Regions from separate parts of the Cellvibrio sp. genome, predicted to be linked through region 4. Evidence: predicted binding sites of a transcription regulator. Region 4 holds the regulator's gene; each other region holds the start of a gene.

Region 1 (7,137 bases), on a different contig from region 4:
CAATCATCGGCCATTGAGTCTTGATCAACATCATCATTTGCCATTTTTTCCACCTTTAGTTGCAGTCACACGCTCTTCTTTAGTATTAGTTGTTTCATCGGTTTTTGTGCTATCACCTTTAGTGCCGGTTATATTGTAAGCACTGCGACGGTCAATAAATTCGCGAATTTTCAAACTGAGAAAACCATTGGTTTGACCTAGCTGGGTCCTGAACATAGGAACACCATTGGCGGTCAATACATGATAATCAGGGAATTCAATTGGAATAATATCTCCCGCTTTTAAATCAACAATATCGCGCAGGGTAATGTCGCGCCGCACGATGTCGCATTCCAAATCCACACTTGCCGAAAGCACATCCTCGCGCAAGGCTTTTTCCCAACGTTCGTCATGCTCATCGCTGTCACTTTGCAAACCGGCATCGAGCACTTCGCGAATCGGTTCGATCATTGAATAAGGAACAGTAATATGCATTTCACCGCCGCCACCATCCAATTCAATATGGAACGTACTCACCACCACGACTTCACTGGGGCTGACAATGTTGGCAAGCGAGGGGTTAACTTCTGAATGGACATATTCAAAATTGATAGGGAAAACCGCTTTCCAGGCCTCGGTTAAATCGATAAATGCTTGATTTAATACCATCTGCACTACGCGCAATTCAGTCGGGGTAAATTCGCGGCCTTCAATTTTTGCGTGGCGGCCATCGCCCCCAAAAAAGTTATCCACTAATTTAAAAACCAAGCGCGCATCGAGAATAATTAATGCCGTACCACGCAAAGGTCGAAACTTCACCATATTCAAACTGGTAGGCACGTAAAGCGTATGGACATACTCGCCAAATTTTTGGATTTGCACACCACCAACTGAAACATCGGCAGTTCTACGCAATAAGTTAAACATACTGATGCGGGTGTAGCGGGCAAAACGTTCATTGATCATTTCGAGCGTGGGCATGCGCCCACGCACAATACGATCCTGGCTGGTGAGGTCGTAGTTTCTTACCGTACCGGGTTCAGCATCGCCCTCGGTATCTATGTCACCGTCATCAACGCCGTGGAGGAGCGCGTCAATTTCGTCTTGCGAGAGTAAATCTTGCACAGCGGTTTCCTTATTGCATTACAAAGTTGGTAAACAACACTTGTTCGACATTCGAGGGGGAAACCTCTTCGCTTTTGCCACTGGTAACCAGGGCTTCTTGCTCTTTCTGCAATTGGCTGCGAATAATTTCCAGCGCTTCTTCCCGTAAAGTTTCTTTCCCTTCGTTTGTCTGTAACTCTTCAAAATTTTTGGCACTTAACAGCATGACCAAACCATTGCGAATTGCCGGCATATGTAACTTTAATAACTCTTCCAGCAAGGGATCGCGATACAACAAGGTGATTGCCGCCTGCAAATAACGCTGGCGACCATTTACATTAAAATTAATCGTAAAGTTAGGAGTCATTTCATAATAAAGCGCAGGCGCCAAAGTCGATTCTGCCTGCTCTTCTTCTGCAGCCTCACCCGCCGGTGGCGCTGGTGCCAAAAATTTTAATGCCACAATAGTACCGCCGATGGAGATTGCGATCAGTGCTACCGCCAGACCAATGATTAACAACAATTTCTTTTTTTTCTTTTTTCCATCTGCAGCCGCATCAGCGTTGCCTGCATCAGTTTTTGCTTTGGGGGCTGCCGCCATGTCAAAACTCCGTCACTTTCAAAGGCTAAAAGGGTTTGAGCAATACCTATGCCAGTATCGCCTTTGAAAGCTTAGCAGCGGATAGAGGGTTTGCGAGGGTGAGCGTGAGAAAGGTGGTTAGAATGAGTAAAAAAATCTGATGCAAAACAAAGATGTAGAGAACCTGAGCAATCTGATCAGGTTCCCGGCAAAAAAAAGAGGCTTAACTGATGAGGAACGGATTAAAACTATGCGTAATGATCAACCAGACGCATGGAAATAGCCTGGGTGATGGCCAGCGGTGCCAATTCATCTTCATCCAACCCATGACTACCTGAATTTTTAGCAGACTCCTCCTGTTCGCGCTTCTGTTGGGCAAAGGATTTGTCGGATACATCCACATTCACCAAATTCAGTCCCTGCTCGGAGAACATTTCGCGTAGACGGTTCAATTGTTGATCCAGGGCTTCGCGCACTGCTGGGTGCGGACTGGTGAAAGTCACTGTGGCCTGATCCTGATTGACGCTCACCTTGACTTGCATAGGGCCTAGCTCGGGCGGATCGAGGCGTATTTCAGCAGAACTCACATTTTGTGCTGCAAGCCAGAGGACTTTATCTCCCACTGCCTGGCTCCACTGGGGTGTACCGACTGCTACTGGCACTCCCGTTTGAACAACAAATGCCCGTGTAGCAGGTGATTGCGTCTCGGCTAATCGTGTCAATGTTTCAATTGCTGCGCTAACCGGTGCGGGTTTTGCCAAATCAGCGGCGGGAGCTGTCTTATCCAGTGTCGCAGCAGTCATGGAGGTTTCGGCCAATTTATTCAGCGCAGCTTTGGAGTTAAGCAGCAGGAAATCAGGGTTTTCCCCAGAATCTGTAACAGTGCCATCGCCGGCCAATACATCGGTTTCAGTCTCCGCGTCATCCAGAGCCAGCTCACCTGACAAGTTTCCAGGCAAGGCTCCGCCCACCGTTTGCAGAGCGGCTGGCTGCGCCGATGGGGCATCGGTGATGGTGAGTGAAGCCAAGTGACCCGGTGCTATCTGGGTAGTCAGCACCAAGGGTGACTGACTGTCGAATAATGCACCTGCCGCTAGCTCTGGCATTATGGAAACCTCCGACGCTACAGGTGCAACAGGCACAAGAGATGGCTGTTGTATTGCCAACACGTCTGGATCAAGCACAGAGTTATCCAATGGCAAACCAATATCACCCTCATTTACAGACTCACCTGAAACCAACGGCCGGGGGGTCGCGGTATTGAGCAAACTTTCAGGTGAAGCCACCACTTCCTCAACTTTTCCTTCATTAGAAACCACGGGAGCCACCAATAAGAGGCTGTCCAGCGCAATGGTTATGTCATCGGCAGATTGACTCTCCACCTCACCTTTTTGAGTTTCGCCCGCCAGTGTTTGCTGTTGGGAATCAGCTGATTGTTCTTTGTTTAGTTCGTCCATCACCGGCTCATCTACTCCCCTATCCGGTACCGCTGCCTCTGACTTTTCTACCGCTTTACTCGCTGAATCCTGGGTATCATTGCGCGCTTTAGGCGGTGCATCCGCCTTGTGCGTTTCTTGCGGTGAATTGTGTTGGGCTGCAGGTTTTGGCGCTGGGCGGGCAGCCACGGGTTCGGCAGGCGGATTTTCTTTGCGCGCAACCGGTTTGCGGGCGGCAACCTCTGGCCGCACTTGCTCAAGTGCCTGCTGGAATTTTTCAGTCGATTCGGCACGCGCTTTAGCAGCAGCGGCTTTACTCACCGCTGGGTTTGCGTTGGTTATGCCTAATAGACTATTCAAAAGATTGCCATTGTTCATCTGTTGCTCCTGCTCTTGATCACGGCAAGGGTTTGCCGCTTGATCAGCCAACAATTCGGTTCAGGAGAGTCTTTGCAAGGCGGGTGCCAATTCGCGATGACAGCCCCACCCCGGGTCGGGATAGTTGTCGATCAATAAGGCAGAATGAGGGAAAGTGAAATGGGTAAAAATAAATCGCTAATCAGGGCAGAGAACGCAACAGAATCATAACTTGGGCAAACTCTCTTTCGATGGAATCCAGGTCAACATCCAAGGCTTCAAGTCGCTTTTCCAACGCCTTTTTTTCCAGTGCGGCGCACAATGAAGACAAGTGCGGAGCGCCAATATTACTGCTGCTCCCTTTAAAACTGTGGGCTGCACGGCGGATCAAATCGGCATCGCTACCCTGAATAACCGCACGTAAGGTGCTGATACGGTCAGTAGAATCTTGCACAAAGGTATCTATCAGCAACGCAAAATCATCCTCCATGACTTGCTTGAGCGTATTTAAGGTGTCGTAGTCCAGATGTTCCATTGGCCGGCATCTCATTCGTATGGGGGAATGGTCAGGGTTAATTCATCAACATGAATCAATCATCGCTCATCCATGAAAAAGCGACTTCAACGATATTACCGCATCCCAGATAGGTAACGGTACCACAAAGTTTCTCTACCAGCGCAATACCACGCCCGCTATAACCAAATGACGATAGATTGTCGGTAGAACGCTGCTGATGATCGAAACCATCACCACTGTCTTCAATGCGCACCTTTAATAGGCCGCCATTTTCATTGGTCTTGTGGGAGATATTAATGCGTACAAACCCTTCAGTGACCTGATTAATTCGCTGCTCGCGCAACTCATAATAATCGGAAAAACCATCCGGTGTTTTTTTAAGTTCAGAATCCAGCTTTAGTACGCCATGCTCAAGGGCGTTGGTGTATAGCTCGGCGAGAATGGTATAGAGCGTGCTGCTAAACGCGCGTAAGCTGGGCACCTCCATCAGAACATTTAGCAGCATAGGCAATGGATCAAACACTTTGAAGCTGGTGGGTTTTACTTCAAACCCCATAGTCCATTCAATTTCCGAGTTGCCAAACTTGTCGCTGGCTTCTTTAGCGAAACTGTTTACCCGCGCAGGTTCATCCATGCGAATTTCAAGCAAGGATAAATCGTCATCTTTTTCACCACTACCAACAAATTGCTGCACGCTTTCAATGATGTCATTGAATAAAAGTTCAGGCTTGCTGTTGCGGCTAAACACCTCTTTCAATCGACCTTCACCAAACATATCGCCATCTGCATTGCGCGCCTCATGAATACCGTCTGACCAGACAAAAATCCGGTCCTCCTTCTGCAACTCAAAATATTCACAGTTATCTTTGAAAGCGCGATTGGATAACACACCGAGCGGCAAATGGGTTGATTTAACCGGGGTAATATTGCCCTCTTGATGGTGATACACAAAACAATCAGGCAAACCACCATTCCAGATTTTCAAACGCTTTTTGCGAAAATTGATATCCATCATGGTGGCGCAACAAAAAATCCCGACGGGCAAAATGTTTTTTAACTTGCCATTTATTTCACGCAAGATATCGGTCATGGAAAAGCCTTTCGGCACCATACCGTAAAAAGTTGACGCCAGAGGCATAGCGCCAATTGCAGCGGGCAAACCATGGCCCGTAAAATCGCCGAGCAACACCATCATGCTGCCATTAGGGCGCATAGCTGCGACCAGTACATCGCCGTTAAATACCGCGAGCGACGATAAAAAATAACGGACATTACTGGCGTTCAAGCAACCGCTATGTGCGACATTATCAAACACGTGTTTGGCAACCGTTTGTTCCTGCAGTAAACGATTGTTGTACTGCACGATTTGGTTGCGCTGCGTCAGCATAGTGCTGTGCATTTCACGCATGCGGTTGAAAGATTTTATTTTCGCTTGCAGGATAATGCGGTTGTAGGGCTTGGAGAGAAAATCATCTCCGCCAGCATCCAGGCACTGCACAAGAGATTCCGTATCGGAGAGAGATGTGAGAAAAATAATAGGGACTAATTCATCGCCTGCAAGCTCTTTGATCTTGCGTGCCGCACCAAATCCATCCAGTTCTGGCATTAGCGCATCAAGCAATACAATATCGGGTTTTTCAGCGGAGTAGACTTGAATCGCTTCAAGCCCGTTACAAGCGGAAACAACGTGATGGCCTTCTTTGCGAACAATACTTTCAAGGATGAGCCTGTCAGTGTCTGTATCATCGGCAACCAGAATTTTTAAACGCCGGAGATCATTCATAAAATCGCTTCCATACATCACTCAACACGCAATTTGGACATGCATGGCCACCTATTGGATATCAAATAATTGCTCAAAGTTGGAGATTAATAAAATCTTTTTCACATCAGGTGCACAATTCACAATCTGGATATTGGATTGTTCGCCGCCCGCATAATCACGCAACAGCAACAACATGCCCAAGGCCGAACTATCCAGATAAGAAGTACCCTGCAAATCAACACGATAATAAATGGGAGCCTGGGCGAGCTTTTCATAAGCACCGCGAAACTCCTGATGGGAACTAAAATCGAAGCGGCCCTGGATATAAATAGTGACTTGATTGCCATCAGGGGAAACTGTTGACGTGATCGCCATGTCTTACCTCATCAAAAAACTCTGAACATTCCTGATACAGTCGGCAGGAAGTGACCCACTACCCTGCACCAGCACAACCTAAGGATAGCCTATAAAACCATAGTTGCTGGGGACTTATACAACATAACAAGTAAGCGACAAAACCGCTCTAAATGGCCAATTTACAATAACTATTGCATTGCGGGCCCGGGTTACTGGCCATTGTCGGACTGCCGCTGTAACTGCTGCGAGCTTAATTCATCCAATTCTTTCTGCAAGCGTTTATCGAGCAGAAGATTATCTTCCTGCTGTAAACGGGAAATTAAATCTTCAATGGATTTTCGTTTTTGATGTTTAACGCGCCATTGCTGCTGCAAGGATTCAAATATCGCTTTGTAACGCTGCACTTTTGCATCTTGTTCGCGGCAAGCTTCATTAAGACGATTAATGAATGTACTGTAGTTGATCAACTCGTGAGCAAGAACACCCTTGCGCAACTCCCCCTGGGCATGTAGATACTGCGCGGCATACTCACGTAAATCCGCCAGTTGCAGCTCTTCTTGTGCAAGCTGCTCACGAAACTGGCTGAGCTTTTTTGCTGCTTCATCCTCTTGACGCACAGCCAATGTCAGCACCACCTGCATACGTTTAGCGCGGGACTCAGCCATTACAGGGGCTCGCTGCTAGATCACCCACGTTGATTTACCTTTTGTTTTTATTACCGATTGATTTTTTATCGTTGACGATGTTGCTGCGCCAGCGGGCTGTTAGCCTTGCTGTTGGCGGGTGGTTTGAGTAGCACTTTGAGATTGGCGATAGACTCCGGCAGACGCACACCTTGTTTGATACCCTGTTGGATAAACGCGCGCAAGTGCGGGAAGCGTTCGATAGCCGCGTCAGTTTCCGGATCAGCTCCCGGCGTGTAAGCACCAATAGCAATTAAATCGCGGTTTTGCTGGTAGCGGGCCAATAGTTGTTTGAACCGTTGCATCATTTTCAGATGGTCATCATCCACAATATTTTGCATAGCACGGCTGATTGATGC
Region 2 (12,637 bases), on a different contig from region 4:
ACTATAGTGTTATCCGGTGCAATATCGTCTGGGCGCACCATACCGCTGATGCGGATAAATTCATCGCCACGATTGAGTGTGATCCACTTTTCACCACGAACAATCAAATTTCCATTAGGTAAAATTTCCGCAACAGTAACGGTGATATTACCTTGCAAACTGTTGCTTTGATCGGCATCGGAACTTCCATCAAAGGTGCGATCCTGTTCAAGTGTGGTGGTTAACTCATTACCTTTAATCGTTGGATTAACGCCTAATAAAGGCCCCGCATTAAAATCCACAGTGCTTTTTTTACCCGTTGCAACACCAGAGGATTTTCTCGATACGGTCCGCTCGCTCAGGGTGACGGTAATAACGTCCCCCACAAAATGTGCTTTTCGATCATCAAATAAATTAAGACCATAAGCAGCTTGATAAAGGGAGCCTTCAGTGCGTTGCGGCATCGGCATATTGGCTGCGATTGTCGGCGCATAGGCAGGATCATCTGGCATGGGTTTTTTGTTAGTAAAACAACCACCAAGGCCGATAGAAACTAAAACCACAATCAGTTTGGTGAGGAGTTTTTTACGAAACAAAAGAGCGCGCATAATCAAATCACTCAATTAGAGATTTTGGGTAATGTATTGCAACATTTGATCGGCTGTAGAGACTACTTTGGAATTCATTTCGTAGGCACGTTGGGTGGTAATCATATTCACCATTTCCTCTACGATATCCACGTTGGAATTTTCCAGCATGCCCTGCTTGATTACGCCCAAACCATTTTCACCAGGAGTGCCTTGAACCGGGTTTCCACTCGCAACAGTTTCCACAAATAAATTCCCACCAATTGGTTGCAAGCCCGAATGGTTTATAAAATCTACCAAGGTAATATCACCCAATTGTTGGGGTTCTACCTGGCCGGGAGTGTACGCATTGACTGTACCCGATGTGCCAATCGTAATTTTGTTGGCCCCTTCTGGAACAATAATCGCGGGCTCTAATAAGTAACCATCGGCATTGACTAGTTGGCCTTCACCATTAATTTGCAGCTGGCCATTACGGGTGTAGGCAATAGTTCCATCGGGTTGGAGCACTTGCAAAAAACCATGGCCGTCAATCGCAACATCCAATGATTGTTCAGTGACCTGCAATGTACCCTGGGTAAATTCTTTTTGGGTTGCAACAACACGCACACCCGCACCCAATTGCAAACCCGATGGCAATTCAGTTTCTTGGGTTTGTTGTGCCCCCGGTTGACGCTGGTTTTGATAAAGTAAATCTTCAAAAACGGCACGGTCACGCTTAAAACCAATGGTGCTGGTGTTGGCCAAATTATTGGAGATAGTGGTTAGCTGACGATCTTGCGCTGACAAGCCGGTTTTACTGACATAGAGTGCGGCATGCATGATATTTTCCTCGGGTTAAATACTTGTTATATGAACAAGCATTAAAAAAATGTTTACATCAATTACGACATCTGCAGCAGCTGTGCAGAACTGGCTGAGTTCTCTTCCGCTGTCTTCATGATTTTTACTTGCATTTCATATTGGCGCGCGAGGCTGAGAATTTGTGTAAATTCCTCAATCGCGTTGACGTTACTGCTTTCGAGCATGCCGCTACGCAAAGTGACTTCAACAGCAGGTAATGCCGGTTGCCCATCACGCTGGCGGAATAAACCGTCATCGCCTTTTTCAATTGCCTGAATATCGGGATTCACCAATTTGATTTGCCCCACCTGCACCATGGCTTCAGGCCCCTGCCCCTGCCCAACGATAGAAATAATGCCGTCGGCACCCACCTGCACTTTTTCATTTTCGGGAATATTGATGGGCCCGCCAGCACCCAACACCGGTAATCCATTGGCTGTACGCAGCATGCCTGTTGCGTCCACCGTCATGTTGCCGGCGCGGGTGTAGGCTTCAGTGCCATCAGGTGCTTGTACAGCAATGAAACCATTTCCCTGAATAGCAACATCAAGAGGATTGTTGGTAGCGATCATTGAGCCGGAAGTGAAGTCTGCGCGAGGGGATTCAGTCATCGCATAGGCTCGGGTTGGCTGGCCATCACCGTAATACACTCCCATACTGCGCGACTGCTCAAAGTCAGCGCGAAAACCGGTTGTGCTGAGATTTGCTAGATTATTGGCGCGGTTGGCTTGTGCCAGCATGTTGTGCTTGGCACCGGTCATAGCGATAAAGAGGGCTTTGTCCACGATCTGTACTCCAGTAATACCTAGCGCGATTCTTCACCGCTAGTTTTTTGGCAGATTTGCCGTTACTGGAGGTTTTGCAAGAGCGATGCCAAGTAAATAGGCAGTTTTCGATGAAATCTAAACCATTGATATTAATAGTAAAATCTGAAATAAACACAAGGCAAACGCGGAGCATAAAAACAGCGGAATAAATAAGCGGCAAACTGCTTCCGCTGTTTGCCGCTTGGCCAGGGTAGATATTGATGGGTATTGCTGAGCTCCACCCATCCAACCTATTAACGAAGGTTGATGATTGTTTGTGTGGTGGCGTTAGCTGTCTCAATGGTTTTTGCATTCGCTTGATAATTGCGTTGCGCAATAATCAGGTTCACTAACTGCTCAGACAAATCCACGTTCGACTCTTCCACAGCACCGGCCGTAATATTGCCCAATTGCGCAGAACCAGGCGCACCAATAATCGCCTCGCCCGTTTCAAATGTCTGTGCCCACATGGTATCACCTACTGGTTTTAATCCTTCAACACTGCTGAAGTTGGCCAGCGCCACCTGCCCTAATACCTGTGCCTCGCCGTTGGTAAAACGCGCGAATACAATGCCGGTATTGCTAATATCCAACCCGGCCAAACGGCCAGTTGCGTAACCATTTTGATCCAACTCTTCTACGGCAAATACACTACCAAATTGCGTACTACCCGCTAGATCAATTAAAAAGTTGGAGCTTGATGGTGGCTCTGCCACCGGAATTGTTCCACCTTGCAAAACATTCAATGGAGCCAGCGCGCCTATGGGTTCGCCATCCTCACCCAATGGAGTCCAGTTAGAAATAAGAATCGCATCAGTTGCGAACTCATCAATCGTGCCGTCCGGGGCAAAATGAAGGTTGAATGATGCCATTGTCGGCTCAGTATTTTGGGGCGACGGCAAAGTCGGATCAGGATCACCTACATTTTGGCCATCAATTTGTACATACATTTTCAAATGGTTAGCTGACGTAGCAGGATCTGCCGCGTCATAAGGCTGTTTTACAAAGTATTGGCGCATAACATGCGCGTTTCCCAAACTGTCATACACAGTAGTAGATGTTGCATGGTTAAAGGTTTTCTGATCAGTGGGGCTAAATGCATTAATGGGGATTGGAGTGAAAAAGTTAGGGATATTAATAGAACCAAACATGCTTCCACCAAAGACTGGCACAGTGGGGGTGCTACTTAAAACGGAATATCCCTCTTGCATGGTGACTGTGACAGTACCGCCAACAACTACCGCATTCACATCATCGTTCACAATCTGTGCAGCGCCCTGTGAACCTTGAACTTCAGCCGAACCACCGGCAGCATCAAATGCAAATTCGAGATCGCGTCCGGTTGCCGAAGTGACCACCAAATTACCATCGTCATCCAGATCCGCCGAAATTCCAAAAAGCGTTGATGAACTCAAATCATTAATCTCGTCCATCAAGACTGACATATTGGTAGTGTCACTCAGTAACACCCCATTCAACTTGAATGAGCCATTATTGGAAAATACCTTCGGCGGAACAGCTAAAGGATCATCGGCAAATAAAGTCGCAGTCGTAGTCGCAGTGGCCGAAACTCCCGCCAATGCATTCAACGCCGACGCAGTTTTATTAGCACCTGCACCATACTCGCTGATAAAGGGAAGATCAGTTCCATTGGGGCCGCGAATAATCAATGTCTGCGAACCATAATCATTGGTAACCTTGGGGATACCCTGGGTATGGGCAGTAGGATGTGCAACACCGGGAACCGCACTATCCACAGCACTCAGTGCCGTTGTTAAGGGGTTAACATCCGATGTTGGATCTACTGTGATAGTGATAGTAGACGCAACGCCGGTTGCCATATCGCGAAACGATAACTCACCAGTTATATCGTCCACGAAGGCTTGCACATTCACAGCTGATGGATTGTCAAAGTTGGCAGAGTTGATTAAATTGGCCAGCGCTGCGGGAGACGTTGCAGCGCCTGAATTTAAAATCAAATCCACATCGTCAATAACAGTTCCTGTTGGATCTATGCGGGTAATATTAAATGTTGTTGTATTGGTGGGGCTGAAGGTAATAGGAACAAAACCGGTGGTAATATCGCCGACATTCAAGTTGGTGGTTGTAGCAACTTTAGCGCCCAATTTTGCCAAATTGATGCCAGCACCATTAGTCGTAAATTCAGAGCCAGTAGTTTCCAGGACCAACTCATTAGAATCGAGATTGAGCGATGCACGTACAGCCGTTGTTTGACGAGGCTCCTGTGAACTTACATCAACACGTAAGTCACCCAATACCCCGCTAACATTACCATCTGCATCTGCAGCGAAACCTTGCAACAGCGCGTTTGTACCATTGACGATGTAACCATCCTTATCCAACCCAAAAGTACCTGCACGGGTAAACAGACGCTCACCATTTTTTTCCACTACAAAGAAACCTTCACCATTGACCGACATATCCAATTCATTTTGCGTAAATTTCAAATTACCCTGAGTAAATTGCTGGCGAATGTTTTGAATAGTCACGCCACTACCAGCGGTGTTTGAACCGCCACCAAGCAAGGTGCTGGTATATACGTCACCAAATTCCGTGCGCGAGGATTTGAAACCAATGGTGCTGGCATTGGCGATATTGTTACCGGTCACTTGCAGATCGGTATTGGCCGCACGAATTCCGCTTAACGCTGTATTGAAAGACATATTACACCTCGACCATAACGATTAATGGCTAAAAACTTTGTAATTTATGACGCAACTTTTAGAAACTATTCAGCCAACTTTTAACGTAACTATTTTTAAATAAAATAAATTCCAAGCCCAACAATCACTAATTAAATTGTTTTACATCTTTGGCATCGACTGCACCTATACCTGCAAGATTCAAAATAAGCGCACCATTTTCACCAATAGTCACACTATTCACGTTGGCGCTGAGCGATGTATTCAGCGCTTCAGATTTTCCATTTTGGGTCGCTGTGATTTCAAAACGGTACTTACCGGCGGCGGCAACCGAATCTTCATCGGCTTCCCAATCCAGCAATTCACCATTCACTTCCAGATTCTGACCATCCCAACGGAATACAGCTTCCCCAGCGGGCACATCGCCAACAGGGATAGCTTGTACAAGCGAACCGGTACTATCATAAATACTGACTTTCATATCCTTGGTGGGATAAGATAGGTCCACACTGCCTGCTACAATTCCTCCTTTTACCAAGGTGCTGGTATCCGATTCCACCGTCACACTGCGACCAACCAAGGACGATGCTTGCAGCGCATTATTAGACATAAAACTATTGAAGCTGGTATTTAAACGCTCCAAACCTTCCACTGAACTGAACTGTGCCAGTTGCGCCACAAATTCACTGTTGTCTTGCGGGCTTAATGGATTTTGATTGTTCATTTGCGTGATCATCAATTCAAGAAACGCAGCCTGCCCCAGTTCGTTGGTGTTCTTTTTTGTTTCTTGCTTTTTAGTGATGCTGAGATTGTCGGCAACATTGTTAGTTGCTGTTGCATTAGATACAGTCATGATTCAGCCCCTTATTGACCAAGCGTTAAAACGCGTTGAACCATTTGTTTGGCTGAATTCATCACTTCGACATTCATTTGAAATGAACGCGATGCAGCAATCATATTCGCCATTTCTTCAACCGGATTCACATTGGGGTAATACACATAACCTTCTTCATCCGCCTTTGGATGCGTTGGTTCATAACGGCGTTGCAGCGGTGCATCACTCTCTACAATACCGAGCACTTGTACGCCCGCTGCCGCATCAACTTCGTTATCACTGTAAGCGCCTTCAGTAACGCTGGCACGCATGGCGTCTTGTTGGATAGCAGCAAACACCGGCTGGCGACTGCGATAGACTTCATTCACACTGGAGCTGGCTGATTGCGCATTCGCCAGGTTGCTGGCGGTGGTATTTAAACGCAAACTTTGTGCGTTCATACCGGTGCCAGCGATATCAAAAATATTTCCAAGTGCCATGATTCAATACCTACAAAATGTGTTCAGAAAAAACGCCCACCAAAAGTTAATAACGGTTTTACTCGCCGCGAATCGCTGTGCGCAACCCGGTAAATTTGCTGTTTAGAAATTGAAAACTCGCTTGGAATGCCAAGGCATTTTTCATGTATTCCGCGTGTTCAATTTGATCTTCAACTGTGTTGCCATCAATGGATGGCTGTTGCGGTGTGCGATAGAGAACGTCGCCTTCATCTGTTGAGAAACCACTGCCATCAATATGACGCGATTGGGTGGTAGAGAGATCAAAGCCTTGGGATGCATTCATCTTTTGGTTCAACGCCTGCTTGAAATCCAGATCTTTTGCTTTGAAATTCGGGGTATCAATATTGGCGAGGTTATTTGCCAGCACACCCGCGCGCTCAGAGCGAAAGTGCAGCGCTGATTCGTGGATGCCGAGTGCTTTGTCGAAAGAGATAGACATATCAGGTTCGCCTTCTAGAGATGACAGGTGGCAACCAAAGCGGTTGTGACCTTTTGTTATTTACAACAAAGCAACGCCTGTGCCAACGGTCAAAAACAAACATAAACCATTGTTTTTAAAGGATTATAAAAATCTTTTTCGGTGGCTTTTTAAAAGCGGCAATAGCCAAGCGGCAAAGGTTTTCCGCTCATGGAGACAAGCTGCAAGGGAACGGCAAATAGCCCCAAAAAAAGAAAACCGGGAAAAAAGCCCGGTTTCAGGAAAGTGAATAGCACTGAAAAGCCTAAATCGCTTTGTAGAGAATACCCGGCTCGCAGCGCACCATTTCAAACAAATCAGCCGCACCGGCCAAACCTTCTGACGAACCAAGGAAGAGAATGCCTTGCGGCTTTAAGGAGGCGTGGATTTTTTGCAGGATTTGCCGCTTCAAATCGGCATTGAAATAAATCAACACATTGCGGCAAAAAACGATATCGAACTTGCCCAATGCAGCGTAGGAATCCATCAAGTTGAGTGAGCGAAAATCAATACGCTCCTTCACCAGACTTTTTACTCGCCAGACAACAGGTGTAGGGTTATCAAAGTAGCGCTCTAATCTTTCGGCAGATAACCCGCGTAAGACCGACAGCTTATCGTACTCTCCGCGCTTGGCCTGATCCAAGACAGTCGATGACAAATCAGTCGCCACAATTTGCACCTGCCGCGCCAAATTACCCATCGCCTGACGCTTGTACTCCTCGACCATCATACTGATGGAATAAGGTTCCTGCCCCGATGAGCAAGCAGCAGACCAAATGCGTACCGGGCCAAACATGCGGTTATTGCCTGCCATCAGTTGCGGCAGCAAGGTGTTTTTAAGATGGTCGTAGGGATAGATGTCGCGAAACCAAAAAGTCTCATTGGTGGTCATGGAATCGACCACCTGGTCTTTCAATTTGCGGTTGATCCCCAGCTTTAGTGCGCGCACCAATTCACCAAATGACGCGATATTATTTTCCTCCAAAATGCGGCGAATACGGTTGGTTACTAAATATTGTTTGTTATCGCCCAGCGAAATGCCGCAGGCGTCTTCAAGGAATTGACGGAATTGATCAAACTCGGCCTGGTCAATATTGTCTCGGCCCACCGGTTTGGCAAAAGGTGACTCTTTATTAATCATAGGCTTCCAATGTAAAACAATTGCCGCGCGTCAATTCGCAACGGCAATACAAAGTCAGGCTTCTTCAGGTGGCAACAAACTTTCACCGGTAATCGCCAGGACGCGATCATTTACGCGTTTTGCCAGCTCATCCGGATGGAACTTCGCGAGAAAATCATCTGCCCCCACCTTCCGCACCATGGCTTCGTTAAATACACCACTGAGAGATGTGTGCAGGATGATATGCAGTTTTTTCAGTTCAGGATGGTTGCGCACCTCAGCTGTAAAAGTGTAACCATCCATCTCCGGCATTTCGATGTCGCAGATAATCATGATGAGCTCTGCGTAAGGATCTTTTCCTTCTTTGATCAAGTCAGTTAAGTATTGGAAACCTTCTGCGCCATCTTTTTTGACAGTGGTTTTAATTCCCATTCCTTCAACTACACGCTGGATTTGTTTGCGCGCGATAGTCGAGTCATCAATGATCAATACATGTTTTTGTACTACGCGATCGGCGATACCGTCTTCAATCACACCTGCGCTAACTTCTTCTCGCGCCGGTGAGACCTCGGCAAGGATTTTCTCTACATCAATAATCTCCACCAATTGCCCATCAACCTGGGTGACAGCAGTCAGGTAATGCTCGCGGCCTGCTCCCTTTGGTGGTGGATGAATATCGCCCCAATTCATATTGACGATGCGTTCAACAGACCGCACCAGAAAACCCTGTGCGGTGCGATTGTACTCGGTGATGATGACAAAGCAGCTCTCGATATCCGGCAACTCGCGGCGGCCAATCGCAAGGTTCATATCCATTATGGGTATGGTGCCACCACGGATATGGGCAACACCACGCACTACCGAGCTACGACCAGGAATCGCATTGAGTTGCGGGCACTGAAGCACCTCCTTTACTTTGAAGACGTTAATGCCATACAACTGCTGACCGCCAAGCCGAAACAACAGGAGCTCCAGACGGTTTTGCCCAACCAACTGTGTACGCTGATTGACACTATCCATTACACCAGCCATGCAATTACCTCATTTATTCTCAAATTTCCGGCTCAGGTCATCTGCAAATTGGCCACAGCTATACGGCACAGTATTTGCTTTGATGCTTAGTAAAGCAGCTTAGCGGCAAAAAAGTGTCAGGCTTTAGTCGTTAATGATCCAGACTGGCACTCAGTTCTTACCCTTGAGGATAGGACAAAATATGGAACTTCCTAGTTTTTACAGAACTTTCTTGCGGAATATTTTGCGCCACAGTTCGGGCGTAGCTGCTGCATCAGCTCTATTGATCACCTACTCGTCCACTATTGGTGCCGCACCAGTTTATCCACCACTGCAATTGAAACAGGACATTGCCAGTTTTTTGGCGAAAGAGTATTCAACGATTGAGCATGAACGTATCGACATCAGCGTAAGCAATCTGGACAACCGCCTGCGCCTGGAGACCTGCGCATCACCACCCATATTCACCACTCAGGACACGACAGGTTACGGGGGAAACATTAGCGTTAAAGCCACGTGCGAAAGCGGCAAGAAATGGTCAGTACACGTCCCGGCACAGGTCAATATTTACCGCCCAACGCCTGTGGCGCAGGGCAATATCGCTCGCGGCGAGCTAATCACCGGCGAGCACATTACCAGCCAATTGATGAATATCAGTGATATCCGGCAGGCTTTTCTGACCACCACCAGCGACATTATTGGCAAACAAGCAAAGCGGAATATTAGCCGGGGCGAACCCTTTAAATCTGCCGCTCTCGATGCCCCCACTGCGATTAAGCGCGGTGAAATTATCATCTTGGAAGCGCTCGCGGGGAGCATCAAAGTCAGTAGCGCAGGCACCGCAATGACCGATGGCCGCATAGGTCAAACAATCAGGGTGCGCAATAACTCATCTGAGCGAATCATCAGTGGGATAGTTGTTCGGCAAGGGGTAGTCCAAACCCTCTGAATTGTGAAAGTTTTTTTAATTTATTGCTAAAGTTAAGCAACAGCTGGCCGATAGCCTGCTAGGGACTCTTTAAATACACAGCGTTGGGCTAGATTAAAGAGGATCCTTTGTCACGACATAGCAACCGCGGCATTTTTACAGTTAATCGCTGATGGGGTTAATCGCCATTGGCAAACAGGGGAACAAAATGAACTTTAACACCAACAACTCACTGGACTCTGTGGGCACCAAAGGTACCCGCAGCAAGCCCGCAACACCGAACACGGGTGAGGCAAAAGCACCTGTTCCTGCCGATATTGCCCCCGCAAACAAGGGCCTTGGTGATCAGGTGGTGCTGAGCCAAGAAGCGCAAACTTTGGGGCGCCTGCAGGCCAAAATCAATAATGCGCCAGATGTTGATATGGATAAAGTCGCCGAAATTAGACGCGCAATCGCTGAAGGCCGCTTCGAGATCAACGCTGAGCGTATTGCTGAGAATATGCTCAACCAGAACGATCTTCTGGGCTAAGAATTGCTTTAGGAGTTAAACGCACTCTCCCCCGGAGTGTTTTTGATTCGCTCGATTTAATTTGTGTCACCCCAAAATGAAGAGGTTGCTATGTCTCTCGATATCACTTTACTGCGCCAGATGATTACGCAGGATTCTGCTGCTATTTCCCAACTCAAACACTTGTTAGCGCAAGAGCGCATCTTGCTTGAACAGCGCAAACAAGATGAACTCCCACAAATTATTGAGCAAAAGGCCATACTGGTCGAGCAGTTAAATAACAGCGCCAAGCAACGTCAGCAAATACTGAACGCACTCAGCTTACCGGCTAATGCAAATGGTTGGGATTTATTTCTGCAGCGCAATGCAGCCACGCTACCACTGCGCGATGAATGGAAAATGCTGGTAAGTGAGTTTGAAGACTGCCAAAAAATGAACGACATCAACGGCAAAATGATCGCACGCTCCCAACAAACACTAAGTCATCTGCTCGGGTTGCTACGAGGTAAAGTTGCAGCACCAGCACTGTATAATGCACAGGGTGCTAAAACCCAGTACACCTCCTCCTACACAGTCGCCAAGGCCTGATCACCACATAACAAAAAGGGCGCAACCTTGGGGTTGTGCCCTTTTTTGTTTTTAATGTCCCGTCCTGAAATAGGTTTACACCTTGGATTCTGTAGAAAAACTTCTTACAATGCCCGCCGCTTAGCGCAGCTGGTAAATTCCTACACCGGTTTTTTCGCGTTAACCCATCAAGTCCTCATAGCTTAAATGGATAGAGCACCTGCCTCCTAAGCGGGCGATCCAGGTTCAATTCCTGGTGGGGACACCACTTTATTATTGCTGTAAAAAAATACCTCATCGCCGAAAAACTTCCTTCATCGCCTTCTCCTTTGCAAGCTTATTAAACAGCTCATCCAGATAGAAGATTTTTTGTATTAACTTTTATCCAGTGTGATCGAAGTTAAATTCAAGCACGACAAAAGCTAAACAACTAATTCTTCAGGCTCCGCAGATACATCAAATAACTCCCCGAGACACCCATTAGCACCTGCGAGCAAAAGAGATGGACTCTTCATTACAAAGAATAGGAGAAATCACGGCCAAGGCGCGGGAGTAACGCTCACGTATTGGGCTCCGCCCTCAGAAGGCTCAGGCTCCAAGGTTTGCGCATCGAGCCCACAAGCAATTTTGCGAAACTCCTCCTGCACGCCTGCAAAGGCATCTTTGTGTAAAGAGTTTTCGTTGTTAGGATTGTTTGCAATAATCCATTCGATCAACGCGTTGATTTTGCTGTTTACCTCCATGGCAAATGCCACTTTTTCCGGTGCTTTAGACATCGCCTACTCCGCTATTAATGAATATTAATGTCCGGCAAATATTCTTGCCGCATAAAATCCTGCCAGCGCAGAAACGGCACTGACAAAAGCGCCCCACGCAATATCGACTAACGTGAGGGATAAAGACCAACCTTTTAAAGTTGCCATATTGGTCAGGTCATAACTGCCATAGGCAATAACACCTAATCCCAAGCCCAGACCGACGGCCATTAACCAGTTTTGCTCGCGCAGTGCCGGGCTGATAGCAAATAAAACCAATCCTGCCAGATACAACACATAAAAAATTATCGCCGGAACGATTCTGACTTCTACGGACATGAGCTCCCCCATGTGTGATTGATAGAAACTTTTAGCGATCAGGGTTAACCAAACAAAGTCCATTACACAAAATACAACCGCCGCACCGAGATAAGCAGCAATGTAGGGCATAGAAATTCACCATCACAAATTAATAATGATCGCAGCCAGGAGAAAAAAGGTCTGTGCGGTAGCTAACGTGAAAGGAGAAATCGAATCATTCGTTGCAGGTATTGATAGAGAGAGTAAATACTAATGAAAATCGCGCGATTTTAGCGACAAAGAATCAATACGCGCTGAATAGTCATGTAATTGGCCTGCGATAACATGAACCACCGGGCTGGAAACATTATCGTTATTCACTTCAACTGTGCCTTTGATTAACAATAATCTGGACGTCAGCAAAGCCTGGCGAAATGTTTCCTGGGTGCCCTTCCACACAATGACATTGATATTCCCGGTTTCATCCTCCAAGGTTAAAAACAATGCACCGCTGGCAGTACCGGGGCGCTGCCGTCCGGTCACCAAACCGGCGACGCGGACAAAACTGCCGTGACGGAGATCTTTAAGTTCAGCGTATGTTTTACAACGGTTAAATGGATATTCATTTCGCAACAATGACATCAAATGCGGGCGCAAGCTCAAGCCAAGCGTATCGTAGTCATTCAATACATCCTGCTCAATCGTCGGGGCAGCCGTAAACAAATCATCCTGATCAGTAGTTTCTGCATCATCCAACAATTCAGAAAAAGGATTAACC
Region 3 (6,895 bases), on a different contig from region 4:
ATTTGCTCTCTTGCCTAACTAAATAATTCTATGGGTAATCCAGTATATTCAGAATCTGTATTCGCTATTTTTCTGTAGAGCAGATATGCACTAACAACTAATGCTATGCAAATTTTTGATTATTCGCTTTTGTGCTATTCACGGCATTTACCCATTCGTGTACCTGTGCTCTAGTAGAGCCGTTTCCCTGCGTCATTATTTGTGCGTTAAAACTCCATCATTAACCCTGTGATGTTTAAGGAGAGCAGCATGCGTATCGATGAAATGATTACTGCAATACAACAAGAGTTGGGTATAGGCGTGGATGGTAAAGCCGGGCCGGAAACATGGGGTGCGATTTATAAAAAAATCTGTAAGGTCACTAAAGCTGAAATGGTGCAAGTGGTGGGCGCTTTGGAACCCGTTGATGCGCGCAGTGAAAAAACTATCGCAACCCTCCTGCCGGAAGTCCAACCCTTTGCGCGTGCGCTGGTGCAAAAGGCCAGTGCGAATGGCATGTCGATAAAAATCCTGAGCGGTTTGCGTACCTATGAAGAACAAGATGCGTTGTATGCGCAGGGGCGAACCGCGCCGGGTAATAAAGTCACTAATGCAAAGGGTGGGTTTTCCAACCACAATTTTGGTATCGCATTTGATATAGGTATTTTTGAGGGGGCTAAATATCTGGGGGATTCTCACAAATACAAAGCGGTGGGGGTATTGGGGATGGAATTAGGTTTGGAGTGGGGCGGCAATTGGAAAACCATTGTCGACCAACCCCACTACCAACTGCGGCCACTATGGGCCGCCAACTTGGCAGAGCGCGATATGTTGGCTGAATTGCGTGCGCGCAAAGCGTCAGGCAAAGGCGTATATAGCTAATGCCCTGTTTTGGTGAATCATCCGTTTAGCTTCTATACTGCCAGACATAAAAACCATAAATCGGAGTGTTAATTCAGCGGCGGGTGATTACACTCCAGCCGCTGCCGCTTAAGCCGTCTGCCACAATTAATCAATAAATTTTCCCTGGTTAGTGCGAGTGTTCTCCTGCTGTAGGTTCTGCAATACCCAACCAAGTCAGTTTATTAGGTACAAAATCCAATTGGATTGTGGTGCTCACTTTTGCCTCATCCAAATGTATTTGTTTAATCTGGTTGGCAATTGGATCGCTCACGTACGCAAAGTGCCCTGGTGTTAATGCTAGTTCAAATTTGCTGCCGGTAGGCAGTGCTGTGATATCGCTGGTAATGGTTTGTACTCGTGCCTTAAGGCTCCAGTCGTCGCTTTTTAAAATAGTTAGCTTGCCCTGATTATCCAAAATTACAAAAAGCGCTCCGTCGTCGGCAAAACCATAACTGCTAGCTGTGGGTGCAGGAGTAATGCTGGCATCAATCCAATTAACAGGGGTGATGGTATTGGTGCTGGTATTGATTGCATAAAATTGCCCTGCCGCTATGCCGATAAACTCATCCACAGAATTGTCGCTAATCACAGTGCCTATGCGGGTGGTACCGGTAAAAATTGCGGGGTTGGCAATTTTTTTCGCGGTGAACGTCGTACCGGTTTGGGTGATAACCAAGATTCCATCCGTGCAGCCAAACGCAATTTGGTTTTCATTTTGTGCGCTGCCGTGCAGGCCGGGGCAGGTTTCGTTGAAAATAGTTTCATCCACAAAGTAACCATTGTGCGCGCGATAAACCGCAACCCGGTCAGGCAGGGTGCTGGTGGTGGTTGCATCGCGCACCGTGGAAATTAAATAATCCCCACGCCCTTGGGCTGCACCGTGCATATGGGTAGAGTATTCCAGTACTGTGCCTGCGGTATTGTTGGTAATATCTGTTTCAGTAAATACGCCCACACTGGCGGGTGTGGCAGTCTCGCCGTTGCCATCAAAAAAAATCACGGATTGTTTATCGGTGCCGGTAAAGTGTGTTGGTCGTGTTTTGTTGGTACTGAACAACATCTGTTTTGGAGCTTGCTCGTAATCGTGTAAATGATCGCCGTGATCCTCTTGCCACAATCCGCCATCGATAACATCAACGCGGTCAGCAGTGCGCTGAATAATAAAACCGTAGCGATTGTTCGGGCTTGAGTAGAGCGCGCTGGGCGCTTCACTCACAGCCATTTCATGTAAGACGCTTTTCTCATTGAGATCAACCACACTGACTTTAGCTTGGTCTTTGATGGAAATTAACAAGCGTCCCTGTGTTGTTACTTCATCATCGTGATCATGGTCATCGTCGATAGGGACAGGTTCGCGTTCAACAATTTTGGTATCGCTGCCGCCACAACCACTGAGAAGCGCGACAACAAATAACAATGTAAGGCTCGGTAGCACATTTGTTTTCATTTCTCGTTTACCTTTTGAAGACTGCTTATTTCAGACAATAGTTATGGATACCCGCCTGCGCGGGCATGACTAATGCCTAGTGGATTAGAATAAATTAAGGACTAAAAATTGCCGCTAATACCTACTGCAAATGAACGTGCGGGTAGCGGAGCTTTATCCTTGAGGAAGGAAGCGTGCACGCGTGCGTATTCGTCAGTGAGGTTGTGGCCTTTGAGATAAATTTTTAGTTGGTCGCTGAACAAATAACTCACTTGCGCATCAATGAGCGTGTAGCCGTCGGTGTTGGTTTCAAAGGCAGCGGTTTGGTCTTGTTCGAAATAATGTTGGCCACTTAATTCGGCGCGCCAGTTACCGATTTCATATTCACCGCGCGCACCGACCCGAAATGGTGGAATGCGCGGTAAATCGCCGCCTTCATCCAATTGCGCGCGAATATAGTCACTGGTGAGGCTGAGTTTGAACGGCGTGCTCAATTGCCAAATGATTTCGCCTTCAAAACCATAGAGGTTTGCGTCGCGCGCCTGATAAATAAATACCGGTAATTCGCTGCTATGTTCGTGTTCATCTTCACCGCTTTCACTTGCATGGTCATGCGCACTTTCACGTGTCATGCCTGTATCGGCCAGGTAGTAATAATTGTCGATGCTGTTGTAAAACGCGTTGAGGATAAAACCAAAATCGCCTTCGAATTTGCGCAGCGAAAGGTCGATATTGTTGGAGGTTTCCAACTCGATATCCGCACGCGTCAAATCAAAATGAAATTCACCTGCTTCATCTTCCACGACTTGTAGCAGTGCGCCCACTTCATACAAGCCCGAGCCAATATGTGGGCCGAATGAAAATAATTCTGCTGCAGAAGGTGAGCGTTCTGCATGGGTGTAAGAAAAGGCGAGGTTGTAGCCGGGGGTGAAATCCCACACCAATCCGGCGGAGGCACTAAACGGTGTTGATTCGTTATCGATAGAAAATACGCTTAAGTATTCGTCGTGGTGATCGCCTTCATCTTCATGGTGATGTTCATTTAAATCGACGCGCATGTTGTCTGCTGATACTTTGACTTGTTCGATGCGCGCACCTAATTGCACCAGCACATCGCCAAAGTGACGCTCTTCCATTACCGCCAATGCGACGCTGCTGGTATCGCTGGGTGGTGTGAATGCCTCTTCACCAATTGCCGAAAAGTCGGCGTGTTTGTAGTGCACACTCACTGCACCGCGCCAATCCGCGAGTGGGTGGTGGAATAAATCGATACGCGCTTCCTGGCTCTCGTTGTTAAACGTCGTTCCAATCGCACCATTTTCAATTTCGCTGTGTTCGTAATCGGTAAAACCAAAACGGGTATTGATTGCGCTGAACCAGTCGTCGTCAAGCGAGAGTTCACTCAGGAATTGCACGCGGTCCTGTTTTAAATCGGCGTAAACATCCACCGCTTCGCCTTCGTGGCCGTGACCGGGAATACCGTATTGGCGTTCAAGATGTCCATAGGAAAGGCCGACAAAACCTTCATCCACAATGTAACTGGTGCCCAGGTTAAAACCTTTTGCTTCAGTGGATGAGTTGGCTAAACGATCTTCGTTGTGCTCTGCGTGATTTTCCTCTTCGTGCTCTTCATGAGTTTCGATTTCTGCAGCGCCGGGGATTTTATAATCGTCTGCTTCACGCCAGAATCCATCCATATGCAAACCCACATTGGCCACGCCGGTATTGCCACTGGCGGAGACAAGTTTGTCATTGGCGACGGAGTCGCGCTCCAAACGCCATTCGCCGTAGGTATCGGTGCCTTGCGGTACACGGTCATCGACGATATTCACCACACCGCCAATCGCACCGCTGCCATAAAACAAGGTGGCAGGGCCGCGCAGGATTTCTATCTGGCGCGCGGTTGAGGCTTCGGTTGCCACGGCGTGGTCGGGGCCAACGCGTGAGGCATCGCCAGCGTCCAATCCATTCTGGGCGATCAAGACGCGCGGACCTTCAAGGCCGCGGATAATCGGGCTGCTCGCCACCGGGCCGTAATAATTGGAGTGGACCCCGACTTCATTTTTTAACGTCTCACCGAGCGTAGATGCCTGGCGGTCGCGCAGTTGTTCACCACCCAGCACAGTCACTGGCTGCGCCGATTCCATATTGGATGCGTGCCAAGGCAGGCCAACCACATTCACCACTTCCATTGCGGTGCTGCTCAGTACCAGCTCGGCAGGTTGATCGCCCTGCGCAAGATGAAAGGTTTTGTGCATAAATGCCGGGGCTTTTACATGCAGCTCGACTTCTTTACCGGTTTGGATAGGAAGGCTGAATTCGCCGCGTGCATTGGTGCGTATCTGTAGGTTGGAACCCACCACATCCAGACTGGCGTTGGCAATTGGCTGCCCTTGTTCATCGCGCACCACGCCTTGCACTTGCGCCATTGCCGAGTGGCTGGCGGCGACTATTGCCAGGCACAGCAAGGACTTAGTCATATTTTTCTTGATAACCAACATCTCTCTCTCCACAACAGTAGCAAAACAGATTTGCCAGTCAGGTTGACTAGCGATTGAAATTTTCTGTGATGTTATACTATAACGTTTACGTGGGCAACAAAGCTTGCGGTGGAGTGTTTAAATATCTGTCGGGGAGAGGTTTGAGGAAAAGGCAGGGCTATAAAAACAACAAAGCCCCATCTTGTGGATGGGGCTTTTTGGGGCAAAAGCTAAATCGCTATTAAGCAGCGATTTTTGCTTTTCTGCGTCTCAAGCCAAGACCAAGGGTGGCCAACGCCAAGCCAAGCAAACCGAGAGAGGTAGGCTCTGACACTGGAGTACAAGGAACGCCTGGAGTTGGTACGCATTGTTGGTTGCCGCCATCAACAGTCAGGGTTGCTTTACCCAAAGTGACATACCAACCTTCTTGATTCAAATCGATATCCATTTTGACTTGCAAGCCAGCATTAACCTGAGCTTGTGCCCAGCTGTATGAAGTCAAATCGATAGAAGTGAAAGCCCAAATATCATTTGCGCCGTCCAGATTACCCATACCTAACCAGCTGCTGCCATCGAACACATAAATCATGTCGATTTCACCTTGCCAGCCTGGAGCAAACTCATCTACGTCAAAGGCAGAAATATCCAACACGATTGAGGTGAAGGTACCTGCGATAGCAGCATGGTTCCAGCCCCAATCTTCCTGAGCGCCTCTGTAATAGGGTGAGTTGTATTTGTTAGCGTCTTGGTCAACAAAATATTCGGTAGCGGTGTTATTCGCATACTCCTGAACATCTGTAACTGGTACTGCAAAAGCAACAGAAGACAAGAGTGCAGAGCATGCAGTTAATGCGAGCAATGATTTGGTGAGAAAGTTTGACATAGTAAAGTTCTCCTAAACTTTAGAATTTAAATATACGTCCCGGTGTGTTGTTTATTCCCCGAAAAATATCGGGAACAACATGAACTAGGGAAGAATCAGAAAAGCAATCTTTTTTTTATATTGCCCTAAAAAGGATTGCTGAAAAATGTAGAGCAAAAAGGAGGCCAATTTATGCTGTGGCTTGGTGCGCAAGGGTTTTGAGGTGATAGATCAAGCAATAATTATGTGCACTGTAAAACATTTCGACGTTGACGGTTCTATCAGTTATATCGAAATAGACTTTTTAATTATTAATAGGCAGATGCCTGAATCGGTAAAATCGAGATGGGTTATTGGCGCTTGACTCGCCCTAAGTAACCTCGTAACTTGCGCGCCGAGGTGTCTGATGGGCAATTACTCTCTGTAACGAGAGCGCCAGGATCAGAGTCAATGGGAAGTCGGTGCGTATTCGCCAATAGAGAGTAAAGGTGATACAACCCCGACACTGCCCCCGCAACGGTAAATGCTGCTTGCAGCATGAGTCCGATACCAGCCTCACACCCGGAGCCATAGCTCCTTTTGTTCACGATGTCGCGGAGGGCAACATCGGTGGAAATCTGTGTGTATTTTGGGCTGCGTCCATACCTCTTTTTCCGCTTTCCCTCCCTCATCCCATTTAGGATTGAGGAATCTCATGTCTAGAAAGTCAACTAACCAAATGCCCGTCCAATCGCGCGCGTTTTTAATCAGCAGCCTGAGTGCTGCCATTGTTTGTATCATCGCTCCAATAACATTTGCGGCAGAGAAAAAGCTTGAAACCGTTTATGTGAGCGCAACACGCAGCGAAACCGTGCAGATGCCGGTTGCGACACAAATTAAAGTTATCACTGAAGAAGAAATTCGCGTAAGTGGTGCAAAGTTATTATCTGAAGTGTTGCGCACGCAAGCGGGGATTCAATTAACAGACTCAGACGGTAGCGGCGCGCGCAATGTGACTGCTTCCATGCGCGGTTTGTCGGGTGCTAACAACGTGTTGGTGCTGGTGGATGGACGCAAATTAAATAATCCGTCACTCGCTGCACCTGCGTTAAATACCGTCTCATTAAAAGATGTAGAGCGCATTGAAATTGTGCAGGGCAGTGCGGGTGTTCTTTACGGTGATCAAGCGGTTGGTGGTGTGATCAATATCATCACCCGTCGTGCGGTTGCTGGTGAAGTGGATGGATCAATCAGTGCAACCATCGG
Region 4 (2,461 bases):
ACATGGCGACCGCTGATATTTATTTGCATAGATACTTCCTCTCGCTAGAAACAAAACGGTTGCGGCTGGCACAACCTCGCATTACATCCATGAATTTTTTTGATCCGAACTTTATTGGTACTACAACTAATACAATTAAATAGCTAAATAGTTTTGCGTTCATTCGACGGTGGAATATTGAGTGATTCACGGTATTTGGCGATGGTGCGGCGCGCCACTTGAATCCCCTGCTCGGCTAGCAGATCGGTAATCTTGCTATCGCTGAGCGGTTTTTTCGGGTTCTCGGCGCTCACCAATTTTTTGATGATTGCGCGAATCGCAGTTGATGAACATTCGCCGCCGCTGTCGGTGCTGACATGGCTGGAGAAAAAATATTTCAGTTCAAAAATACCCTGCGGGGTATGCATGTATTTTTGTGTGGTCACACGTGAAATTGTAGATTCGTGCATCTCCACAATTTCGGCGATATCGTGTAGCACCAGGGGTTTCATCGCCTCGGGGCCGTAATCCAAAAAGCCGCGCTGTTTTTCCACAATACAACTCGCCACTTTCAGCAGGGTTTCATTGCGGCTCTGCAAACTTTTCAAGAACCAGCGCGCTTCCTGCAAATTATCTTTAAGGAAGGTGTTGTCGGTGCTGGAGTCGGCGCGTTTCACCATGGAGGCGTAGTCGGAATTGATGCGCAGGCGCGGCGCAATATCCGGATTGAGTTCCACTATCCAGCGGCCATCACGCTTTTCAACGAATACATCAGGTACGACATATTCGGTATCGCCGTTGGCGATCATATCCCCCGGGCGGGGATTCAAACTTTGGATTAATGCCACTGCCTGGCTTAATTCAGCTTCTTTCAATTTGGTGCGGCGCATCAGCTGGCGATAATCGCGGCTGCCGAGCACTGGCAAATATTGCTTGGCAATTAATTTTGCCGATTCCAAAAACGGTGTTTTCGGATCAAATTGCTGTAGTTGCACTAACAGGCATTCAGATAGATTTTGACTGCATACACCGCAAGGGTCGAATTGTTGCAAGCGGTGCTGCACTGCTTCAACTTCGTCGAGTTCCAGTTCTTCAAAATCGCCGCGCATACCTTCAAAAATTTCTTCGATGGTGATGGACAGCATGCCGCTCGGTTCCACCGCATCGATAATTGCCATCGCCAGTACGCGGTCGCGATCCGACATGGGCGTCAGGTTTAACTGCCACATCAAATGGTCATAGAGCGAATCAGTTGCGGCGCGGCGACTTTCAAAATCATTGTCTTCGTTGTCGTAGTTGCTGGAGCTGCTGCTGGAGGACGATTGGTAAACATCATCCCAACTGGTATCGACCGGGAGGTCGCTGGGGATGGAATCGCTCCAGTCGCCGCTGTCAGCACTAAAGCCATCACCTTCGCCGTATACATCGCTATCGCCAAAACTTTCACTTTCACCTTCACCGAAGCTTTCACCGCCTTCGGAATAGCTATTGGTTTCGCTGTAGTTGTCGGCTGTGCTGGAGGAGAAATTTTCGCTCGCGGTAAAGTCGGTGCCGTGGTCAGTGCCAGCTTCAGCGGCTATCTCCAATTGGCGGGTGTAATCCGCTTTATCCAGTTCGCTCCCTTCGTAATCATTGGTGCTGCTGGGACTATCGAAGCTTTCTTCCACTTCCAGCATGGGGTTGGATTCAAGCGCTTCCTGTATTTCTTGCTGCAGGTCTAACGTCGATAATTGCAAGAGGCGGATGGCCTGTTGCAATTGCGGAGTCATGGTCAGCTGCTGACCGAGTTTGAGTTGGAGAGATTGCTTCATTATGTGAACGACAAACCCTTATAACGCAGGATGGAAAACATCAGATAGGTGGAGTTTAGTCAGGGTTTGGCGCGCAAGCAATAAGCTTAAGCAAGCTTTATGCCTAATGATCAAATAATGTTACTTGTCAAGTTGTTTGTGTGTTGCCTAAGGTGTTGCTGACGGGCGGTTGGTAACACCGGAGGTGACGGGTTTAGCCATCTTTACAGCCGGAAATGCTCGCCTAAATAGACTTCGCGTACCTTGCTGTTGCTGAGTACGGTTTCGGCATCGCCCTCGGCAATAATGTGCCCTTCGCTAACGATATAGGCGGTCTCACAGATATCGAGCGTTTCCCGCACGTTGTGGTCGGTTATCAGCACGCCGATACCACGGTCTTTAAGATGGCGCACAATTTCTTTGATGTCGTTGACTGAAATAGGGTCAACACCGGCAAAGGGCTCATCGAGAAGGATAAATTTAGGGTCGGTGGCCAGCGCACGGGCGATTTCTACCCGGCGGCGTTCACCGCCTGAAAGTGCCATCCCCAGGCTGTCGCGAATGTGGGTGATATGGAATTCATTAAGCAACGATTCGAGCTTTTCCTGGCGCTGGGTTCGATCCAGATCTTTGCGCGTTTCCAGGATTGCCATGATGTTATCGGCGACAGTCAGCTTGCGGAAAATCGATGC

What was found. Region 4 encodes sigma-54, which starts transcription at its own class of promoters, with help from an activator protein. Its sites were predicted from a motif close to TGGCACANNNNTTGCNNT; they were not measured.
Region 1: the regulator sigma-54 is predicted to act here: its motif matches at 3,549-3,566, upstream of ACWA6V_RS08810 (flagellar hook-length control protein FliK).
Region 2: the regulator sigma-54 is predicted to act here: its motif matches at 8,886-8,903, upstream of flgA (flagellar basal body P-ring formation chaperone FlgA).
Region 3: the regulator sigma-54 is predicted to act here: its motif matches at 5,821-5,838, upstream of ACWA6V_RS13500 (PEP-CTERM sorting domain-containing protein).

Annotation. Positions count from the first base shown of each region.
Region 1 is NZ_JBRFPI010000108.1:134-7,270, reverse strand. It holds gene fliN (flagellar motor switch protein FliN) at 1-44, opposite strand, end outside; gene fliM (flagellar motor switch protein FliM) at 34-1,104, opposite strand; gene ACWA6V_RS08815 (flagellar basal body-associated FliL family protein) at 1,115-1,684, opposite strand; gene ACWA6V_RS08810 (flagellar hook-length control protein FliK) at 1,912-3,477, opposite strand; gene ACWA6V_RS08805 (Hpt domain-containing protein) at 3,659-3,991, opposite strand; gene ACWA6V_RS08800 (ATP-binding SpoIIE family protein phosphatase) at 4,047-5,756, opposite strand; gene ACWA6V_RS08795 (STAS domain-containing protein) at 5,808-6,113, opposite strand; gene fliJ (flagellar export protein FliJ) at 6,305-6,760, opposite strand; partial or broken gene fliI (flagellum-specific ATP synthase FliI) at 6,826-7,137, opposite strand, start outside.
Region 2 is NZ_JBRFPI010000021.1:8,316-20,952, reverse strand. It holds gene flgH (flagellar basal body L-ring protein FlgH) at 1-587, opposite strand, end outside; gene flgG (flagellar basal-body rod protein FlgG) at 603-1,388, opposite strand; gene flgF (flagellar basal-body rod protein FlgF) at 1,451-2,194, opposite strand; gene ACWA6V_RS02495 (flagellar hook-basal body complex protein) at 2,470-4,899, opposite strand; gene ACWA6V_RS02490 (flagellar hook assembly protein FlgD) at 5,027-5,731, opposite strand; gene flgC (flagellar basal body rod protein FlgC) at 5,743-6,192, opposite strand; gene flgB (flagellar basal body rod protein FlgB) at 6,251-6,652, opposite strand; gene ACWA6V_RS02475 (CheR family methyltransferase) at 6,936-7,811, opposite strand; gene ACWA6V_RS02470 (chemotaxis protein CheV) at 7,866-8,822, opposite strand; gene flgA (flagellar basal body P-ring formation chaperone FlgA) at 9,046-9,750, shown strand; gene flgM (flagellar biosynthesis anti-sigma factor FlgM) at 9,938-10,258, shown strand; gene ACWA6V_RS02455 (flagella synthesis protein FlgN) at 10,349-10,825, shown strand; tRNA gene ACWA6V_RS02450 (tRNA-Arg) at 10,997-11,072, shown strand; gene ACWA6V_RS02445 (hypothetical protein) at 11,338-11,580, opposite strand; gene ACWA6V_RS02440 (DUF2177 family protein) at 11,605-12,009, opposite strand; gene ACWA6V_RS02435 (error-prone DNA polymerase) at 12,130-12,637, opposite strand, start outside.
Region 3 is NZ_JBRFPI010000213.1:14-6,908, reverse strand. It holds gene ACWA6V_RS13515 (M15 family metallopeptidase) at 250-861, shown strand; gene ACWA6V_RS13510 (5-methyltetrahydrofolate--homocysteine methyltransferase) at 1,010-2,329, opposite strand; gene ACWA6V_RS13505 (TonB-dependent receptor) at 2,431-4,788, opposite strand; gene ACWA6V_RS13500 (PEP-CTERM sorting domain-containing protein) at 5,030-5,671, opposite strand; cobalamin riboswitch at 6,031-6,222, shown strand; partial or broken gene ACWA6V_RS13495 (TonB-dependent receptor plug domain-containing protein) at 6,345-6,895, shown strand, end outside.
Region 4 is NZ_JBRFPI010000512.1:74-2,534, forward strand. It holds partial or broken gene ACWA6V_RS20515 (HPF/RaiA family ribosome-associated protein) at 1-29, opposite strand, end outside; gene ACWA6V_RS20520 (RNA polymerase factor sigma-54) at 144-1,790, opposite strand; partial or broken gene lptB (LPS export ABC transporter ATP-binding protein) at 1,994-2,461, opposite strand, start outside.